DNA from 2 places in the Allobosea sp. LjRoot90 genome. Region 2 is predicted to be linked to the other one. Evidence: predicted binding sites of a transcription regulator. Region 2 holds the regulator's gene; the other holds the start of a gene.
The links. Region 2 encodes LexA, which represses DNA repair genes until DNA is damaged. Its sites were predicted from a motif close to TGTTCNNNNTGTGTTCNG; they were not measured.
Positions count from the first base shown of each region.

Region 1: ssb (single-stranded DNA-binding protein) is a predicted target of LexA. The motif match lies at 2,022-2,039, and genes of this name have one in related genera.

Region 1 covers NZ_CAXUTF020000014.1:5,968-13,779, reverse strand. The annotation lists gene ACSQ3M_RS27970 (MBL fold metallo-hydrolase) at 8-994, shown strand; gene ACSQ3M_RS27965 (NAD kinase) at 1,132-1,905, shown strand; gene ssb (single-stranded DNA-binding protein) at 2,129-2,668, shown strand; gene ACSQ3M_RS27955 (3-phosphoshikimate 1-carboxyvinyltransferase) at 2,788-4,059, opposite strand; gene ACSQ3M_RS27950 (putative quinol monooxygenase) at 4,250-4,549, opposite strand; gene ACSQ3M_RS27945 (ABC transporter permease) at 4,657-5,514, opposite strand; gene ACSQ3M_RS27940 (ABC transporter substrate-binding protein) at 5,511-6,506, opposite strand; gene ACSQ3M_RS27935 (LysR family transcriptional regulator) at 6,701-7,585, opposite strand.
Region 2 covers NZ_CAXUTF020000001.1:727,056-734,867, forward strand. The annotation lists gene ACSQ3M_RS03500 (ComEC/Rec2 family competence protein) at 1-2,009, shown strand, start outside; gene lexA (transcriptional repressor LexA) at 2,003-2,734, opposite strand; gene ACSQ3M_RS03510 (molybdopterin molybdotransferase MoeA) at 2,838-4,049, opposite strand; gene moaC (cyclic pyranopterin monophosphate synthase MoaC) at 4,046-4,534, opposite strand; gene trpC (indole-3-glycerol phosphate synthase TrpC) at 4,531-5,343, opposite strand; gene trpD (anthranilate phosphoribosyltransferase) at 5,353-6,366, opposite strand; gene ACSQ3M_RS03530 (anthranilate synthase component II) at 6,381-6,998, opposite strand; gene ACSQ3M_RS03535 (DUF1579 domain-containing protein) at 7,132-7,668, opposite strand; gene ACSQ3M_RS03540 (SRPBCC family protein) at 7,723-7,812, opposite strand, start outside.

The DNA.
Region 1 (7,812 bases), on a different contig from region 2:
CCTGATCATGGCCCGTTTCGAACCCTCGCGCCGCACCGTGATGGCGGGCGCCAGCGCGCTTACCGCCGCAGCCGCGCTCGGCCTGCCTGCCGCTATTGCGCCGGCCCACGCGCAAGGAGCTGCCGTGAGCCAGAACCCGGGATTCTACCGCTACAAGGTCGGCGACATCACCGTCACCGCCCTGAACGACGGCTTCGCCAAGCGTCCGCTCGAGGGCTTCGTCCGCAACGCCGAACTCGCCGACGTCAAGAAGGCGATGGAACAGGCCTATCTGCCGGCCGACGCGCTCTCGATCAGCTTCACCACGCTGGCGCTGCAGATCGGCGACAAGCTTACCCTGATCGACACCGGCAACGGCGATTCCGGCGCGCCGACCTCAGGCGCCTGGATGAAGAACTTCCTGGCCGCCGGGCTCGACCCGAAGAACGTCTCGACCGTGGTCTTCAGCCATTTCCACGGCGACCACATCAACGGCTTCCGGCTCAAGAACGGCAGCGCCGTCTTCCCGAACGCCGAGGTGATGGTACCGGCGGCCGAATGGGCGTTCTGGATGGACGACGCCAAGATGAACGCCGCCCCCGAAGCGATGAAGGGCGCCTTCGCCGGCGTGCGCCGCGTCTTTGGTCCCGTCGCCAAGGATGTGAAGCAGTACGAGGCCGGCAAGGAGATCCTGCCGGGCGTGACCGCGATCGCGGCGCCTGGCCACACGCCGGGCCACACCGTCTATGCCGTCTCCTCCGGCAGCGGCAAGCTGATGGTGATGTCGGACACGACCAACCACCCTGCGCTGTTCGTGCGCAATCCCGACTGGTCGGCGGTGTTCGACATGGATGGGCCGCAAGCAGCCGCCACCCGCCGCAAGCTGCTCGACATGGCCGTGGCCGACAAGATGCAGGTCGCCTTCTACCACGCTCCCTTCCCCGCCACCGGCCATATCGCCAAGGCCGGCAACGGCTTCGAGCTCGTACCGTTGCAGTGGAGCAGCGCGATCTGAGACCCTCGCGCTTCCGCTGGAGAAAGGCCGGGGCAAGCGCCTCGGCCTTTCTTTTTCGCGCCCCGCTTCCGAGCGGCTCGCGACCAAGCCCGTCGGCGTGCTAGACGGGTTGGAGCCATGCCTATCGGATACCAGCGATGACCGAGCGCTTCGCCGCCATCTCCTTCGTCGCCAGCGACACCGCCGAGGCCCAGGCCGCGCGGCTCAAGCTGGTCGAGCGCTATGGCGATGCCGATCCGGCCGAAGCCGAGGTGGTCGTGGCGCTCGGCGGCGACGGACTCATGCTGCAGACGCTGCATCGCTTCATGGGTACGGCGAAGCCGATCTACGGCATCAACCGCGGCTCGGTCGGCTTCCTGATGAACGAGTTCCGCGAGCGCGGCCTGCGCCAGCGGCTCGAGGCGGCACAGCGCAGCGTCGTCCACCCGCTGACGATGACGGCGGTCGACTGCAACGGCAAGCGCGTCGAGGCGCGCGCGATCAATGAGGTCTCGCTGTTCCGTCGTTCCTATCAGGCGGCGAAGCTGCGGCTCTCGGTCGACGGGCAGGTGCGCCTGTCCGAGCTCGTCGCCGACGGCGTGCTGGTCGCGACTCCGGCCGGCTCGACCGCCTACAACCTCTCGGCCAATGGCCCGATCCTGCCGCTCGACGCGCCGCTTCTGGCGCTGACCCCGCTCTCGCCCTTCCGGCCGCGGCGCTGGCGCGGTGCGCTCCTGCCCGACCATGCCAAGGTGACGATCGCAGTGATGGAGGCTGATAAGCGCCCGGTCAGCGCCGTCGCCGACCACACCCAGATCGACAATGTCGTCTCGGTCTCGATCGCGATCGATCGCTCGCTCGACCTCGTCATGCTGCACGATCCCGGCCACAGCCTGGACGAACGCATCCTGCGCGAGCAGTTCGGCTATTGAGGCGGCCGCGGCTGTCGAGCCTCGCTATCACGCCTGCCGTTTGCCGGTCGTCCTGATCCGTTTGCCGGCCCTCGGAAAGCTCTAATTTTTTGTCGGGGACAAATCCCGGAAAGACCTTGAACAAAACGAGAACATCGTTGATAGTGCCCGCGTGGCCGGCTAGGGTCCGGCTCCGGTCGATCGGCCGGGTTTGTGATGAAGTGCGCAGGAAACGGAGCCTGTCATGGCTGGTAGCGTCAACAAGGTCATTCTGGTCGGCAATCTCGGGCGCGACCCCGAGGTGCGGCGCCTCGGCAGCGGCGAGCCGGTGATCAATCTCAGGATCGCCACCTCGGAAACCTGGCGCGATAAGCAGTCGGGCGAGCGCAAGGAGCGCACCGAGTGGCACTCCGTGGTGATCTTCAACGAGAACCTCGCCAAGGTCGCCGAGCAATATCTGAAGAAGGGTTCGAAGATTTACATCGAAGGCCAGCTGCAGACCCGCAAATGGCAGGACCAGCAGGGCGTCGAGAAGTATACGACCGAAATCGTGTTGCAGCGTTTCCGCGGCGAGCTCACCATTCTCGACAGCCGCGGCCAGGGTGGCGACGAGGCTGGTAGCGGCGGCGGCTATGGCGACGAGGGTTCGTCGGGCGGTAGCGGCTCCTTCGGCCGGTCGAGCCCGGTCGGCGGCGGCTCACGCCAGCCGGCGATGGCGAGCGGCGGCAGCAGCAGCGGCGGTTCGCGCTCGTCGAGCCATCTCGACGACGACATCCCGTTCTAGGGCGATTGCCCGGCGAGATCGGGCGTCATTTCCGGACTGGCCGCGAGAGCGGTGCGCGCCGGGATCCATCATGGGCTTTGTGCTCCATGATGGATTCCGGCGTTCATTTTAGTCTGGCCCTACGGCACCTCGCCCTCGAAGGACACGCCGAGCGAGCCGAGCGCACGCCAGTAGTCCGGATAGGTCTTGGCCACGCAACCAGGGTCGAGGATGGTGATCCCGCCGATCTTCAGCCCCGCCAGCGCGAAGCTCATGGCGATGCGGTGATCGGCGAAGGTGTCGATCTCGGCGGGAAGCGTCTGGCCGGCCAGCGCCGGATCGGAGGCGACGAGGAGATCGTCGCCCTCCTCCACGCCAAGACCCGGCCTGATCCGCGCCAGCCCCTGCGCCAGCGCCGCGACGCGGTCACATTCCTTGACGCGCAGATTGGCGATACCGATGAAGCGCACCGGCGTCCGGTTGAAGGCGGCGAGCACGGCCAGCGTCGGCACCGCATCCTGCATCTGCGAGCCGTCGATCTCGGCCGGCAGGTTCGGGAAGGCGGCGATCAGCGCATGCGCCTTGGCATCGGGCTGGGTGAAGGCTTCGGCCCGCACACCAAGATCGATCGCTCCGCCGGTCAGCACCTCCGCCGCCCAGAGATAGGTCGCGGCCGAGGCGTCGGGCTCGATCAGGTAATCGGTCGCGACATAGCCGGTCGGCGCGATCCGCCAGCCGCCGCTGTCCGGCTCCGACACCTCGGCGCCGAAGGCCCGCATCGTCGCCAGCGTCAGGTCGACATAGCCGCGCGCGCCGATTTCCTGGCCGGTCAGCACGACCTCGACAGGGTTGCGCGCGCAGGCGCCGGCCATCAACAACGCCGAGACGTACTGGCTGGAAAGGCCGCCATCGACCTCGACCAGTCCGCCATCGAAACCGCCCCGCCCCTCGATCGTCACCGGCGGGCAGCCGCTCGGCGCCTCGATCGTGACGCCTAACCGGGTGAGCGCCTCGACCAGCGGCAGGATCGGCCGCTTGCGCATGTGTTCGTCGCCATCGACGACGACTGTGCCGTCGACGAGCGCGGCTGCGGCAGTCAGGAAGCGGGTCGCGGTGCCGGCATTGCCGAGGAAGAGCGGTGCCGCCGGTGCCCGCAGCTTTCCGTCGCTGGTGACGATGAAGCTGGTTTCGTCGGGCTCGGCGATCTCGACGCCCATGTCCCGCAGCGCCTGCGCCATATAGCGGGTGTCGTCGCTCTTCAGCGCGCCGCTGAGCCGGCTGGTACCCTTCGCCAGCGCCGCGACCAGCAGCGCCCGGTTGGTGATCGACTTCGAGCCGGGCGGCATGACGCGGCCGGTCAACGCCACCGTCGTCGGCAGGATGGTGAGTTTGCGGAGATCCGTCGGGGTCATGGCAGGCTCGCGAGGCTTCGTCGCGAGGGTCTTAGACCGTGCGGCTGGAGAGCGGAAGGCACGCCGTCATTGCGAGCGCAAACCGTCATGCTCGCCCTTGTGGCGAGCATCCACGTCTTGAACACCGCGTTCGATCAGTGAAGCGAAGGCGTGGATGGTCGGGACAAGCCCGACCATGACGGGGAATGGTTCAGCCCTTCGCCAGCCCGAACCCGCCGACCGGCTCGGTGACGACATGGCTGTCGAAGCCGGCGATGATCGGCCTGGCCTTGGCGATCGCCGCCTGCACCGCCGGCAAGGCGAGCGAGGCCTTGTGGCTGTCCTCGCGGTCCCAGACCTCGGTGACCCAGATCGCGTCGGCATCATCAGGATCGCGGGCGACGACATAGCTCAGGCAGCCGGGCATGGTGTCGCTGCTCTCAAGGATGTAGCCGATCAGCGCCTCGCGCTCGCCCGGCTTGGCCCGCATCTTCCCGATCAATCCGTACATGGCAGCGCTCTCCCGTTTCGGCCGGCACCGTGCCGAAGCGCCCGGCGCGGCGCAACTGGACGACTGACCAAAGCTGTCAGCAGCGCAACCCGGCTTGGCCGCGCTCGTCACACAGGCGGCCGCCGCTCGCCCAGGACCGCCTGCGCCATGCGGTCGAGCAGGATCGCGAGCGCCACGACCGCGAGGCCGCCGACAAAGCCAAGCCCGGGATCGGCCCGCTGCAGGCCAAGCAGCACGACTTCGCCCAAGCCTTTCGCGCCGATCATCGAGGCGACCACGACCATGGCCAGCGCCAGCATGATCGCCTGGTTGAGGCCCTGCAGGATCACAGGTCGCGCCAAGGGCAATTCGATGAGCCAGAGCGTCTGGCGCGGGCGCAGTCCGAGCGCCTGGGCGGCCTGGACCATGCCGATATCGATGCCGCGCAAGCCGAGTTCGGTCAGCCGCGCGAAGGGCGGCAGGGCGTAGATCAGCGTCGCGAGCAGAGCCGGCGCCCGCCCCAGCCCGAGCAGCATCGCCACCGGGATCAGGTAGACGAAGCTCGGAATGGTCTGCATCAGGTCGTAGACGGGCGCGAGCACCCGCCCCAGCCGTGGCAGGCGCGCCGCAGCGATGCCGAGTGGCAGGCCGAGGATGACGACCAGCACCACTGCGACGATGACGAGCGCGAGCGACTGCATCGCCTCGGTCCAGACGCCGAGACCAGCGAGGACCAGCGGCAGGCTCGCCATCGCGAGCGCGAAGCCGAGACTGCGCCGCGCAAACCAGGCTCCGACGGCGACGGCAAGGATGAAAACCGGCACGGGTACGAGCAGGAGGAGCGTCTCGACGCCGCGCACCGGCGCCGTCAGCAGCCTGCTGAAACCGTCGAGATCATCGCCATAGCCGGTGACGACGGCATCGACCGCCTGATTGACCAGCCTTTGCAGCCCTTTGCCGAAATCCGGCAGCCAGTCCGGTGTCACAGGCCGGACGCGACCTTGCTGGCGACATCGGCCGGCAACCAAGCCTTCCAGACATCAGCTTGCGTCTTCAGGAAGACGAGCGCCTGCTGCTCGGGCGAGATGCCCCTCTCACGCGCCTCGGCGAGCATCCTCGAGGTCAGCTCGCTGGTGGTGGTGTATTTCTTGAAGAAGCCGGCGAGCTGCGGCGCTTTCTTGGCGAACTCGATATTGGCGCCGATGACGACGCGACTCACGGGATAGGCGCTGGCGCGCTTGGGCGCATCGCTCGCCTTGAGTTCGTTCCAGATCGCCTGATCGAAGGGCGGCTCGTCGAGCTTGACCAGGTCATAGGCACCGAGCAGCCAGCTCGGGCCCCAATAATAGAACACGACCGGCCGCTTGCGCTTCAGGGCGGATTCGACGGCGGCGACGATCGCCTCGCCGGAACCGCCACGGAGATTGGTGAAATCGCCGGCCAGCCCGTAGGCGACGAGCTTCTTGCTGTTGATGCCCTCGCAGACCCAGCCGGCCACGCAATTATAGAAGCGTCCCTTGCCGGGCTCGTCCGGGTCGGTGAACAGCTCCTTGTAGCGCTTGAGCTCCTGCACCGATTTCAGCTCGGGCGCCTTGGCGTCGGGGCCGGAGACCAGATAGCGCGGCACGAACCAGCCTTCGTTCGCATCCGGGAACGTCGTACCCAGCGGCTCGACCTTGCCGGCAGCAGCCTCCTTGACCCAGGCTTCGACCGGGTTGGCCAGCCAGATCTCCATGACGATGTCGACATCGCCGCGACCGAGGCCGTTGACCAGCGGCGCGATCACGCCCGGCACGCGCTCGACCTTGCAGCCGAAACCCTTCTCCGCGATGGCGCTGGCGACAGCCGTGTGGAAGGCGGCGGAATCATAGTCGAGCCCCGCCATCTTCAGCGGCCGATCGAGCTCGCAGGCGAGGCCAGGAACGGCAAGGCCGAGGCCGAGCAGCAGCGCTGCTCCTCGCAGAACGGCTTTCATCATGACGATCCCCCCGCTGGCTGCCGTGCCCGATCATGGCACCTGACAATTCGGCATGTCCACGAAGCGCGAAAGCGGGCGAAATGTTCCGCCCTGACAGGCGAAAACCTTAGCGCCGCTTTCAAGTCATGGACACTGCGCAAACGGCGGATGACATGGACCGCGCGCCTGACCAGGCCTGTCAGCAGGCCGCATGCTCAGCCGAGCGTGCCCAGCCCGCGCAAGGCCTTCAGCGTCTCGCGCAGGCCGCGATGCAATGGCTTGTCCTTGCGCAGGACGAGGCCGAGCGTGCGATGCACGCGCGGCGACAGGGGTCGCACGACCAGCCCATCGCTTTCGCCGCGCACCGCCATGCCTGGCAGGATGGCACAGCCAAGGCCGGCGCCAACCAGCCGCTTGATCGCCTCGACGCTGCCGAGCGACATCACCGGCCGCAGCGTCACGCCGGCGCGGGCGAACCACTCGTCGGCGATGCGCCTGGTGATACCGCCCGGCTCGAACAGCAGCACCGGCAGGCGCGCCAGCGCCTCGGGCGTCAACCGCGCCGGCAGCTCCATGCCCGGCGGCGCGATCACGGCGAACTCGTCATCGAGCAGCGGCGTGACCTCCAGGCTGCGGCCGGCGGCCGGCAGCGAGACCAGGCCGATATCGATCTGATTGTCCTCGATCCCTTTGACGATATCGGAGGTGTTGCCGGTGCTGACGGTGATCTCGAGCGTCGGATGGCGCTGGCGCAATTCGCGCAGCACCGGCGGCAGCAGGAAGATGCAGGCGGTCGCCCCGGTGCCGATCCGGACACGGCCCATCGCGCCGGTCGCATGCCGCGCCATGGCCTCGCGCGCCGCCGCCACCGCCGCCTCGATCCGCCCGGCATGGTCGAGCAATTCGATGCCAGCGGCCGTCGGCTGCGCGCGGCGGCCGACCCGCTCGATCAGCAGCGTGCCGAGCCGGCGCTCGAGCTCGCGGATCTGCAGGCTGACCGCCGGCTGGCTCAGGCCGAGCCGCTCGGCCGCTGCCGAGAAGCTGCCGAGCGCAATCACCTGGCGGAAGCTGTCGAGCTGGTCGAGGCGAAGGTTACGCATCTCAAAGAAATTCTCATACTTTGCATAATTTCGAGAAGCTTCTTTTATGACGCGGCAAAGCGCAAGTTGGCCTCGCGGCTGGGGAGAGTGTCCGGCCGCGGCGAGGCGCGAGCGATGAACGGGATCTGGTGTGCGGGACGAAGGCTGCTGTCAGAGATTCCTTGATCGAATCCCCCAAGCCCTCATCCTGAGGAGCCATTCCGTCAGGGATGGCGTCTCGAAGGATG
Region 2 (7,812 bases):
CCCTGGCCGGGCTGGCGCTGTGTGCGCTCGCCGGTTGGCTGACGCGCCGCCGGCGCGCCGTCATGGCGGTCTGCATCGCGGCTGCGGCCGTCTTCGCCGGCTTCGCAGCGGCAGCCTGGCGCACTGCCGGCATCGCCGCACCTGCGCTCGCCCGCAATCATGTCGGCAAGCTCACCGGCTTCGTCGAGGCGCTGGAGCAACGCGACAAGGGCGTACGGATCGTCGTGCAAGTCACGGACCTGCCGGGCATCGAGCTTGGACAGAGGCCGCGACGGGTGCGCGTCACCACGCCGGTGACCACGTTGAAGCCGGGCGACCATATCAGCGCGACGGCGCGCCTGTTGCCGCCGCCGGGACCGGCACGCCCTGGCGGCTACGATTTCGCCCGCGACGCCTTCTTCCAAGGCATCGGCGCCGTCGGCAGCATCGCCGGCAAGATCACGCTCGCGCCGGCGCCGATCGAGATGCCGCGCCGGCTCGCTTTGGCGGTCGCGATCGACCAGGCTCGCAACGCGCTGACCGAGCGCATTGCGACGAGCGGGGGCGGACAGGCGGGGGCGATGGCGGCGGCGCTCGTCACCGGCAAGCGTGGGCTGATCAGCGAAGCAACCAACAACGACCTGCGCGCCGCCGGCATCTACCACATCGTCTCGATCTCCGGCCTGCACATGGTGCTCGCCGCCGGCACGATCTTCTGGCTGGCGCGGGCGCTGCTCGCGCTGTCGCAGACGGCGGCGCTCTACTGGCCGGTGAAGAAGCTTGCGGCGCTCGCAGCCATGCTCGGCGCCACCGGTTATTGCATTTTCTCCGGCGCCGAGGTCGCGACCGTGCGCTCGCTGATCATGACGCTGGTGATGCTGGGGGCGATCCTGGTCGACCGGCCGGCGCTCTCCATGCGCAATCTCGCACTCGCCGCGATCATCGTGCTGTTGCGCGAGCCCGAGGCCGTGCTCGGCCCGAGCTTCCAGATGTCGTTCGGGGCGGTCGCGGCTTTGATCGCCTTTGCCGAACGCTGGCAGGAACGCCCGCCCGACGCCGCAGCCGCATCATGGCCCTGGCCGCTGCGCCCGCTCTGGCTCTCAGCCGTCGGTATCGTGACCACGACCATGGTCGCGACCGCGGCAACGGCGCCCTATGGCGTCTACCATTTCCAGACCTTCAACCCGTTCGGACTGCTCGGCAATGCGCTAGCGCTGCCCTTCGTCTCGCTGATCGTGATGCCGGCCGCCGTCTTCGGCGTGCTCGCCTATCCGTTCGGGCTCGACTGGCCGGCCTGGGCGCTGATGGGCTGGGCTTCCGGTCTCGTGCTGAAGCTGGCTCACTGGGTCGCCGGTATCGACCGCTCGACCGTCGTGCTGCCCGCCTTCGGTTCGCTCGCCCTAATGTGCTTCTCGTTGTCCTTGCTCTGGCTGACGCTGTGGACGACGGCGCTGCGCTTCCTCGCCGCGCTGCCGCTGGTCGGTGGGCTGGCGCTGGCTTCGCATCCGTCGCGACCGGACATCCTGATCGAGCGCGACGGCTCGGGCGTGCTGGTGCGTGGACGAGAAGGGAAGATGGTGCTCGCCGGCAAGCCGAGCCGCTTCGTGCTGACGCAATGGCTGCATGCCGACGGCGATTCGCGTTCGCCCGACGATGCGGCCCTGCGCGAGGGCGCCGCCTGCGATGTCCGTGGCTGCATCATCCGCCTGCCGGATGGCCGCAGCGTCGCCTATACGCGCGACCGCATCGCCCTGGTCGAGGACTGCCAGCGCGCCGATCTCGTGGTGACGTCGCTTTATTGGAGCGCGCCTTGCGCTGCCCGGTTGATCGACCGCAGCGCACTCATCCGCGATGGCGCGACCGCCTATCATGCGGCCCGCGGCGGCTGGCGCGCCTATACGGCCGATGAGGCGGCGCGCCTGCGTCCGTGGACGCGTGCACGGCCGGAAACGCGGCCGGCGCCTGACCCCGCTCCTGCACCGACACCCGCGGCTGCGGAGCCGGCACAGGATGCGGAGATGCTTCAGTAACGTCGCATCAGGTTGACGAGACGGCCCTGGATCTTGACCCGGTCGGGCCCGAGAACGCGCGTCTCATAGGCGGGATTGGCGGCTTCGAGCGCGATCGAGGAGCCGCGCTTGCGCAGCCGCTTCAGCGTCGCTTCCTCGTCGTCGATCAGGGCGACGATGATGTCGCCGGTATTGGCGCTGTCTTGCTTGCGGATCACGACAGTGTCGCCGTCGAGGATGCCGGCCTCGATCATCGAATCGCCGCGAACCTCGAGCGCGTAATGCTCGCCGCTGCCAAGCATGTCGGCGGGCATGGACACGCTATGACTGCGGTCTTGGATCGCCGAGATCGGCGTGCCGGCGGCGATTCGGCCCATGACGGGGATGGAAACGGTGGCGCGCCCGTTCTCCTCGGCGCCTGCGGGGCGCGGCTTCGCCAAGGTGGCTGCCGGCGCTGGCGGGGTCTGGCCGAGTCCACCCTGGACGATAGAGGGGCTGAAGCGGCCGCGCTGCGCCTGCTGACCGCCGATGCCGTCCGGCATCTTGATGACTTCGAGCGCCCGCGCCCGGTTCGGAAGCCGGCGAATGAAGCCGCGTTCCTCAAGCGCCATGATCAGTCGGTGGATGCCGGATTTCGAGCGCAGATCGAGCGCGTCCTTCATTTCGTCGAAGGAGGGCGGTACGCCGGATTCGCGTAGGCGCTCATGGATGAAGCGAAGCAGTTCGAACTGTTTGCGTGTCAGCATGGTCGCGCCGCTCGCCTCTCGGGCTAGAATCGAAACAAAGCACGAACACCATAGCTGTTCGCTTTGTGTTCCGCAAGGCGCGCCTTGTCGTTACGCGAGGCCGTCAGCGCAGCCGGATGATGCGGCAGGGATCGCCCGCCTTGGCGGCCTCGGCGAAGACCGGGCGGATCACCAGCGCCTCGGCGCGCGACAAGTTCGCCAGCATCGATGAATCCTGCTTGGCGAAGGGCCGCACGCGACGCTTGCCATCGACGATTTCGAGGGTGGCGCGCAGATAATCCTGGCGCTCGTCATTGGCAGGTAGATCGATGACAAGGATGGCGGGCTCGCTGCGGTCGCGTTCGGGATCATCGATGCCGAGCAGAGCTTCGACCAGCGGGATGGCAAAGAGATGCCCGCAGACGATCGAGGAAACGGGATTGCCCGGCAGGCCGAGCGCGACCATGGCGTCGAGGCGACCCATCATCATAGGTTTGCCTGGGCGCATCGCGATCTTCCAGAAGCCGAGCTCCATGCCTTGCGCCTTCAGCGCGGCCTGGACGAGATCATGCTCGCCGACCGAGGCGCCGCCGAGCGTGATCAGGACGTCGGCTCCAGCCTCGCGCGCCGCCTCGATCTTGCCAGCGAGATCGGGGTGGTTGTCGCGGGCGATACCGAGGTCGAGCGCCGTGCCGCCGGCCTGCTCGACCAAAGCGGCGAGTGAAAAGCTGTTGGAGGCGACGATCTGGTCGGGGCCGACCGGCTCGCCCGGCAGGACGAGCTCGTCGCCGGTCGCGAGGATCGCGACCAAGGGCTTGCGGCGGACGGCGAGCGTCGGATGGCCCGCTGCCGCGGCGAGGCCAAGTGCAGCGCTGTCGAGCCGGCGGCCAGCTTTCAGCAAGACTTCGCCGGCCCTGAAGTCGAGCCCCGCCAGGCGCACGAACTGGCCGAGATCTGTAGGTTTGACGACCCGGATGACCGGACTGCCGACGTCTTCGGCATGCTCCTGAATGAGGATCGTGTCAGCGCCCTCGGGCAACGGTGCTCCCGTAAAGATCCGCACCGTCTCACCGAGGGAAATTCTCCCAGAGAAGCCGCGGCCAGCAGCGGACTCGCCAATGACGCGAAGCTGTGCGCCCCGCGCCAAGTCTTGGGCGCGCACGGCATAGCCGTCCATGGCCGAATTGGCGAAAGGGGGCTGGGTCCGCAGCGCGGCGACATCTTCTGCCAACACGCGGCCAGCACATTGCGCCAGCGGCAGTGTCTCGGCAGGCGTCGGGCCGGGTACGCTGTCGAGCAGCGCCCTGAGCGCGACGGGAACGGGAGTGAGGCTCATGCCGATTGCCCTGCGAGCTCATAGGTTCCGGACTTGCCGCCGGATTTATGCACGAGCTTGATGCCTTCGATATGCATGGCGCGGTCGACCGCCTTCACCATGTCGTAGACGGTGAGGCAGGCGACGCTGACGGCGGTGAGCGCCTCCATCTCGACGCCGGTCTTGCCGGTGAGCTTGACCTCGGCGCGAACGCGCACGCCAGGCAGCGCCTCGTCGATCGCAAGATCCACCGCGATCTTGGTCAGCAGCAGCGGGTGGCAGAGCGGGATCAGCTCATGGGCGCGTTTGGCCGCCATGATGCCGGCGAGGCGGGCGGTGCCGAGCACGTCGCCCTTCTTGGCTTCGCCGTCACGGACAATCGCCAGCGTCTCAGGCTGCATCACCACATGGCCTTCGGCGACCGCGATGCGGACGGTCTCGGCCTTGTCGCCGACATCGACCATATGGGCCGCGCCCTTCTGGTCGAGATGAGTGAGCCGGCTCACGCCGCCGCCTCGGTGGTCTTGCCAGTCAGCAGCTGTCGCGTTGCAGCCGCGACGTCCGCCTGGCGCATCAGGCTTTCGCCGACCAGGAAGGTGTTGACGCCGCAGGCCTGCAGGCGGGCGATGTCGGCATGGCTGAAGATGCCGCTCTCGCCGACGAGCAGGCGGTCCTTCGGCACGCGCGGCGCCAACCGCTCGGTGACGGCGAGATTGAGCTCGAAGCTGCGCAGGTCGCGATTGTTGATGCCGACCAGCCTGGTGTCGAGCTTCAATGCGCGCTCCAGCTCGGCCTCGTCATGGACCTCGGCGAGCGCGGCCATGCCGAGCGCCTTCGCCGTGGCGGTGAGCTCCCGCGCCGCGGCATCGTCGAGCGATGCCATAATGATCAGGATGCAGTCGGCGCCCCAGCTGCGGGCTTCGAAGACCTGATAGGGCTCGAACATGAAATCCTTGCGCAGGCCGGGCAGGCCGGAGGCGGCGCGCGCCTGCGCAAGGTCTTTCGGCTGGCCCTGGAACGAGGGCGTGTCGGTCAGGACCGAAAGGCAGGCCGCGCCGCCGGCGGCATAGGCCTTGGCCAGCGCCGGCGGGTCGAAATCGGCGCGGATCAGCCCTTTGGACGGGGAGGCCTTCTTGATCTCGGCGATCAGGGCCGGGCCGCCGGCGCGGTGCTTGGCCTCGAGCGCACCGATGAAATCGCGCGGCGCCGGCATCGCCGCAGCACGCTTCTCGATCTCGGCTTGCGGCACCGCGGCGCGCGCTGCGGCGATCTCCTCGCGCTTATAGGCCTCGATCCGCTTCAGGATGTCGGGCATGGGGCAGCCTCACGCATTGGAGCTGGCGACGAGGGTCGCGAGCGCAGCCTTGGCCTTGCCATTGTCCAGCACCGCATAGGCCTGCGCCAGCCCCTCGCCGAGCGTGGCGGCCTTGCCGGCGACGACGAGCGCGGCTGCGGCGTTGAAGGCGGCGATATCGCGGAAGGCGGTCTTGGCGCCGCCGAGCACCTCCTGCAGCGCCTGCGCATTTTGCGCCGGCTCGCCGCCGCGCAGATCCTCAGGCCTGGCGCGGGCGATGCCGACATCCTCAGGCGCGATCGAGAAGCTCTCGATCTTGCCGTCCTTCAGCGCGATCACGCGGGTCGGGCCTGTCGTGGTGATCTCGTCGAGCCCGTCCGAGCCGTGCACGGCCCAGACGGTCGTGGAGCCGAGCGATTGCAGCACCTTGACCATCGGCTCGAGCCAGGTCTCGGAGAAGGCGCCGATCAGCTGCTTCTTGACGCCGGCCGGGTTCGAAAGCGGCCCGACCAGATTGAAGATGGTGCGGGTGCCGAGCTCGGTGCGCACCGGTCCGACATGGCGCATCGAGGCGTGATGGGTCGGCGCGAACATGAAGCCGACGCCGGCCTCTGCGATGCAGCGCTCAGTGCCGGCCGGTTCCAGCCCGACCTTGACGCCGAGTGCGGTCAGGACGTCGGCAGCGCCGGAGCGCGAGGAGGCGGCGCGATTGCCGTGCTTGGCCACCGGCACGCCGCAGGCGGCGACGATGATCGAAGCCAGCGTCGAGACATTGTAGGAGCCCGAGGCATCGCCGCCGGTGCCGACGATGTCGATCGCGTCGGCAGGGGCGTCGACGGTGAGCATGCGGGCGCGCATGGCAGTGACGGCGCCGGCGATCTCCTCGGTGGTCTCGCCGCGCACGCGCAGCGCCATCAGGAAGGCGGCCGCCTGCGCATTCGTGACTTCGCCGGAGAGCATGGCCTCGAAGGCGTCGCGGGCTTCCTCGCGCGACAGCGAGGCGCCGGTCGCGACCTTGGCGATGAAGGGTTTGAAGTCGTCCATGGGAACTCGATCGATCAGGCTGTCGCGGAAAGGGCGGCTTTGTTGGTCTGGCGCGACCATCGCTGGGCGAGATCGAGGAAATTGCGCAGGATCGTCGCGCCATGCTCCGAGGCGATGCTCTCGGGATGGAACTGCACGCCATGCACCGGCAGCTCGCGATGCGACAGCGCCATGATCATCCCGTCGCCGGATTCGGCCTCGATGGAGAGCTCGGCCGGGCAGCTTTCCCTGCGGATGACGAGCGAGTGATAGCGCGTCGCTTCGAGCGGGCCGTTGATGCCATGGAACAGGCCGCGCGCCCGGTGGGTGATGGTCGAGACCTTGCCATGCATCGGCAGGGGGGCGCGCACCACCTCGCCGCCGAAGACCTGGCCGATCGCCTGAAGACCAAGGCAGACACCGAAGATCGGCTTCCTGTCGGCGCCTTCGCGGACGAGGTCGAGGCAGATGCCGGCCTCGTTCGGTGTGCACGGGCCGGGCGAGAGCACGATCGCGTCATGGTCGCCGGAGAGGGCTTCGCCGACTGAGAGCGTATCGTTGCGGCGCACATCGACACTCGCGCCCAGCCCGCCGATCAGGTGGACCAGGTTCCAGGTGAAGCTGTCGTAATTGTCGATCAGCAGGATGCGCATCGCTTCGGGGCCGTCCCCACCCAGTTTCTTGGGTTTTGCACATGCCCCCGAACGCGCATGCCGGTCAAGCGCGAGGGCGCGAAGCAGGTGCTCCGCGCCCTCGATCAATGGGCAACCGTGCCAGCGAAAGCCGTCACTTCACCCGGCGGTAATGCGCCGTCATGAACTGGACCCACTCGCCATTCTCGCCCCTGGTCCGCGAGGACAGGATATGGTGGTCGGCGCTCTTGATCTCGACGAGATCCTGATAGGCCGCCGTCTTGCCCGGCTGGGTGAAGTCGGGACCTTCGGTGTCGAGCGTCAATACCGTCCCCGCGGCGTCGCGCGTGCCGGTATAAACCCATAGATTGCCCATCATCGAGCCGATGAAGGAGCCGACATAGCGTTCCTTCTGCGGGTCGTAGCCGAGCGTCATCCGGGTTACGGCCGGGCTACCGTCCGGCATGGTGCCGGTGCCGTCGCCGACGAGCCAGAGCCCGCCAAAGGACGAGAACGACTGGGTGCCGGACGACTTCATCGGCGGCTGGTCGGGGCCCATCAGGCATTCGGCCTCATAGGTCCATTCGCCGACGAGCTGGTGGAGCCATCCATGCTCGGCCTGGGGCTTGGCCGGCATGCAGCCGGTCATGTCGCTGGCCTGAGGCTTGTCGCGTTCCGCTGCGTTGGTCATGGCTCTTCCTCCTTTGCTTTGTGCTTCTTGAGTGGACTGTCGATTGCGCGCTGGTCAGGCCGCGGCAGCAACCAGTTTCGGCCGTTCGGCAGCCTGCTTGAGGTCGGCGAGACCTTTGTCGAAATCGCCGCCTACCATGCGATC